One region of the Rossellomorea vietnamensis genome, then DNA from elsewhere that is predicted to be linked to it. Evidence: riboswitches for the same ligand, from Rfam matches in the RefSeq annotation. Region 1 holds a riboswitch; the other holds the start of a gene.

Region 1 (2,480 bases):
CGGTAGTACCCGAAGCGAATCGCCAGGTCCCCGACTCCGCCTCCGCCGACGATGCCGGCCATGGCGGAATAGGCGACTAAACTGATCGTTGTAATCGTGATCGCCTGAATGACGGCCGGCCGCGCTTCCGGTAACAGCACGTCCTTGATGATCATCCAAGGACTGGCCCCGACTGAAACCGAGGCTTCGATGACCCCTTTATCAATCTCCCTGAGGGACGTTTCTACCATTCTCGCAAAAAACGGAATACCCGCAACCGAGAGTGATACCGATGCCGCCGTCGGTCCGATCGTCGTCCCGGTCAATAGTTTGGTTAATGGTAAAAGGGCCACTAATAGAATAATGAAAGGAACCGAGCGGACCATATTCACGACGAATCCTACCACTTTTTTAATCACACTATTTTGTAAAAATAAGCCCTTGTCTGTTACGAAAAGCAGAATCCCCAGCGGCAATCCCACTATAATCGCTACGGCTAATGAGATCCCCACCATATACACCGTTTCAAAAAAGGCTTTATTCAATTCTGGCAATATAGAAGTCAATGAATCAGGCAACATCCTCAAGCACCTCCAGGCTTTGTGTCTTGGCCGTGATATAACGGATCGCCGCTTCGATTTCGTCAGCTGATCCGATCAGTTCCATGATGAAGATCCCAAGTGGGACATCCTGAATGTATTCAATTTTACCGTGGAGGATATTCCCCCGCACCTTGTACCGCTGAAACACCTCTGATACGACGCTTTCCTCGGCGATGGATCCTTTGAATTGAATCTTGATGAGCTTCCCCCTTCTCGATTCCACCAGATGCTGTGGCAGTTCGAATTGGAGAATCGTTTCGATGAACTGCTTCGTCAAAGGCTGCTTCGGTTCGGCAAACAGGTCATACACGGGACCTTCCTCCACGATCTTCCCGTCCTGCATCACGGCCATCCTGTCACAGATTTCCTTTACTACTTCCATCTCATGGGTGATGAGCACAATTGTCAATCCCAGTTCCTCGTTGATTTTTTTCAAAAGCTTCAAGATCGATTTCGTAGTATTCGGATCCAGGGCCGATGTCGCTTCATCACACAGTAATACCGATGGGTTGTTGGCAAGTGCCCTCGCAATTCCGACTCTCTGCTTCTGTCCTCCGCTGAGCTGTGCCGGGTAGGAGTCGGCTTTGTCTGAAAGACCGACCATCTCCAAGAGCTCGACGACTCTCGGTTTGATTTTCGCTTTCGGTACATGGGCCGCTTTCAAAGCAAAGGCGAGATTATCAAACACCGTCTTCGATTTGATGAGGTGAAAGTGCTGGAAGATCATGCTCGTTTTTTGCCGGGCAAGTCTTAACTCCTTGGATGTGAGCTTCGTGAAATCCTGACCATCGATGATGATTTCCCCTGATGTCGGGGTCTCTAATAGATTCAGGCAGCGAATGAGTGAGCTCTTCCCCGCTCCGCTGTACCCGACGATCCCGAAGATCTCCCCTTTTTTAATAGTGACAGAGACGTTGTCGACACCGACCACCGTTTGCTTTTTCGTTTTGTACGTTTTTACTAGATTCCGAATCTCGATCAATGTGCACACCCCTTTTTCTCCAATAAAAAATGCCTCTTTCAACTGAAAGAAGCATCGCCTGTTTATCTCGACTTATCTCTCAGAATGAAATCATTCTGCAGGAATTAGCACCGTTCCATTTCTGGAGGTTGCCGGACGTCATAGGGCCTGATCCCTCGGTCACTCTTGATAATTGAATGTATGTAATTTTCAAAAATTTATCTTATAGAGGATAATACTGGGTATGGAACGGGAAGTCAATAGGGGATTTCGGTAGTGTTTTTATGTAAGCGCTATCTTCATTGATGTAGCAACAAAAGATTTTTGTTTATAAAAAAACGACCTCTCCCATACAGGAAAGGTCAGGCTCTTCCTCTAAGTCAACGACTTTTCACCGAATCTCTCTCTATCAGCTCCGTTGTGAGTTTGTAATACGAATCGACCTCTTCCTTCAAGAGCATCTGAAAGATAAGATGAACGGCCAGTGCACCGGCTTCATATTTCGGCTGTCGCATGGTTGTCAGTGGCGGGGATACGTATTCTGACAGTTGGATGTCGTCAAAGCCCATGATGGAAATATCCCCTGGAACAGAAATGTTTTTTTCGTTCAGTGCCTGCAAGCCGCCGATGGCCATTTCATCATTGGCATAGAAAATGCCCTGCGGGACATCCCGTTGAGCAATCAGCATTTTGGTCGCCTGGTAGCCCCCTTCACGAGTGAAGCCCCCGGATACTTTCCATTTCGACTTATAGTCGATACCGTGTTTGTCCAAAGCTTTCCGGAAACCCTGGAAACGAAGCTCGTTGTCATGGGAGTTGTAAGGTCCGCTGATAAAAGCGATGTTACGGCTCCCCCTCTCAATCAAGTGCTCAGTGGCCACGAACGCTCCGTGAACATTATCGACTTCGATCTGGGTGACGTAATCGCTTTTGATGCT
Region 2 (2,480 bases), 410 kb from region 1:
GTTTGGACGACCGGCAAAAGTCGTGAGGGAGCTCAATGAGCACGATATCAGTGAAATGAAGCGCATTTCAAGGGAATACGCAGAAAAAGGTCAGTATTATAAGAACATCAAACCCTTTTAACTTCCTATACTTGGGATACCCCATCCTCCTTGAGAATACTCATGGAAGATTTTCTTGAGGGTCTGATACCTCTCAGAAACCAACCCAGAATGCAATCACGAAAAAGACCAACACCCCAAAAAGTGTTGGTCTCTTCTATCTTTCATTATTCAGCCAATGCTTCTGCTTTCAACGCATCCGCTTTGTTCGTGCGTTCCCAAGGAAGATCGATGTCATTGCGACCGAAGTGTCCGTAAGCAGCTGTCTGCTTGTAGATCGGACGACGAAGATCAAGCATCTTGATGATTCCTGCAGGACGAAGGTCAAAGTTATTGCTCACAACGTCAATTAATACATCTTCTGAAACTTTCCCTGTTCCAAATGTATCAACGGAGATGGATACGGGCTTCGCCACACCGATTGCATACGCTAATTGAACTTCACATTTCTCAGCAAGTCCCGCTGCCACGATGTTCTTCGCAACATAGCGCGCTGCATAGGCCGCTGAACGGTCCACTTTCGTTGCATCCTTACCAGAGAAGGCACCTCCACCGTGACGGGCGTATCCGCCGTAAGTGTCAACGATGATTTTACGTCCTGTCAGACCTGCATCACCTTGTGGTCCACCAATTACGAAGCGGCCAGTCGGGTTGATGAAGTATTTCGTTTCTTCATCGATCAGTTCTTTCGGTACAACCGGGTCGATGACATATTCTTTCAGGTTGCGCTGGATTTGCTCAAGCGTCACTTCAGGGTGATGCTGAGTCGAGATAACGATCGTGTCGATGCGGACCGGCTTATCGTTTTCATCGTATTCAACGGTTACTTGTGTTTTTCCATCCGGACGAAGGTAAGGAAGGATCTCTTCTTTACGTACTTCCGTTAAGCGACGGGAGATTTTGTGTGCAAGGGAGATCGGAAGAGGCATAAGCTCTTTCGTTTCATTACAAGCGAATCCGAACATCAACCCTTGGTCACCAGCACCGATTGCATCGATTTCTTCATCCGTCATTTGACCTTCACGGGCTTCAAGGGCCTGATCGACACCTTGAGCGATATCCGCAGACTGCTCATCAATGGAAGTCAGAACCGCACATGTTTCAGCATCAAAGCCGTATTTCGCACGGGTATAGCCAATTTCACGGATCGTTTCACGAACGATTTTCGGGATATCGACATACGTATTCGTAGTGATTTCACCGGCAACGAGCACAAGACCCGTCGTGACAGACGTTTCACACGCTACACGTGCATTCGGATCATTGGTAAGAATTGCATCAAGAATTGAATCAGAGATTTGGTCACAAATTTTATCTGGATGTCCTTCGGTTACGGACTCAGATGTAAACAGACGACGTTTAGTTGACATCAAGGTTCCTCCTTAAGCATATTTGTCAAAAATCTTCTTCTGACAAAACAGTAAACAGATACGGTACTCATTTCCCTAAGTAGTATGAAGTAAACATGATTCTTTTATCAATCAATCATGATTTATGTGCATGTGGTCCACTATAAACAGAAAAAACCCTTCCTCAGGAAAAAAGCTTCAGAGGAAAGGTTTCAGATCATAGCCGCGCCTTTTCTCTCTTATCGTTCAAGGTTTTAGAGACCTTGCCTCAGTTTAGCACCTTCGCTTAATCGGATTCATTAAAGAAATGGATCCATTCACTATTTAGCAGGTTGCTGGGTTTCATAGGGTCTGCTCCCTCCACCAGCTCAGGATAAGAGTATCCGTTCAAGGAACAATGATAACGGTTAGGACAAGTGGTGTCAACTTTTTTTGAATGACAGGTTTAACCATTCCTTTCATGGTTTCAACCTGTTTTTTTATCATTACATAACCTAATGGGGTAATGAGGCTAAACATTTAGAGGTGGATTTCATATAAATAAGAAGAAACATGCTTTATTCGGTCAAGAAATGTGACAAAATGAAGACACATTATAAAATTAAATAAATAGTATAGACTAATAGCTTGATTGTGTTATACTATTTTTGTAAAGTAAACGATACCATTTAAATAAATTTATATAAAGGAAGGGTTCGAATGAATTCAGTGAGCATGTCTAATGAATTAACGGAATTACTTAATGGTCAAAACATCCAGGAACAATTATCTGTTTCTCAACTAGTCGAAAAGGTCCTTCAGCGAAATGAAGGCGTTTTAACTTCATCAGGTGCAATCAGAGCAGAAACTGGTAAATACACAGGACGCTCTCCTAAAGATAAATTTATTGTGGAAGAACCAACGACGAAAGATAAAATCGAATGGGGTTCTGTCAATCAGCCGATCTCATCGGAATCGTTCGATAAATTATATACGAAAGTCATCGAATACTTAAAAGAAAAAGAAGAAGTATTTTCATTTAAAGGGTTCGCA

What was found. A riboswitch is a leader RNA that binds a small molecule or an ion and turns the genes downstream of it on or off. The one in region 1 is predicted to bind S-adenosylmethionine.
Region 2: linked by a shared signal. The riboswitch ahead of metK (methionine adenosyltransferase) and the one ahead of N5C46_RS17220 (methionine ABC transporter ATP-binding protein) in region 1 are both predicted to bind S-adenosylmethionine.

The regions. Positions count from the first base shown of each region.
Region 1 covers NZ_CP104558.1:3,366,116-3,368,595, reverse strand. The annotation lists gene N5C46_RS17225 (methionine ABC transporter permease) at 1-560, opposite strand, end outside; gene N5C46_RS17220 (methionine ABC transporter ATP-binding protein) at 550-1,563, opposite strand; SAM riboswitch class I at 1,633-1,738, opposite strand; gene N5C46_RS17215 (LacI family DNA-binding transcriptional regulator) at 1,923-2,480, opposite strand, start outside.
Region 2 covers NZ_CP104558.1:3,777,300-3,779,779, reverse strand. The annotation lists gene N5C46_RS19380 (gamma carbonic anhydrase) at 1-121, shown strand, start outside; gene metK (methionine adenosyltransferase) at 267-1,469, opposite strand; SAM riboswitch class I at 1,685-1,828, opposite strand; gene pckA (phosphoenolpyruvate carboxykinase (ATP)) at 2,148-2,480, shown strand, end outside.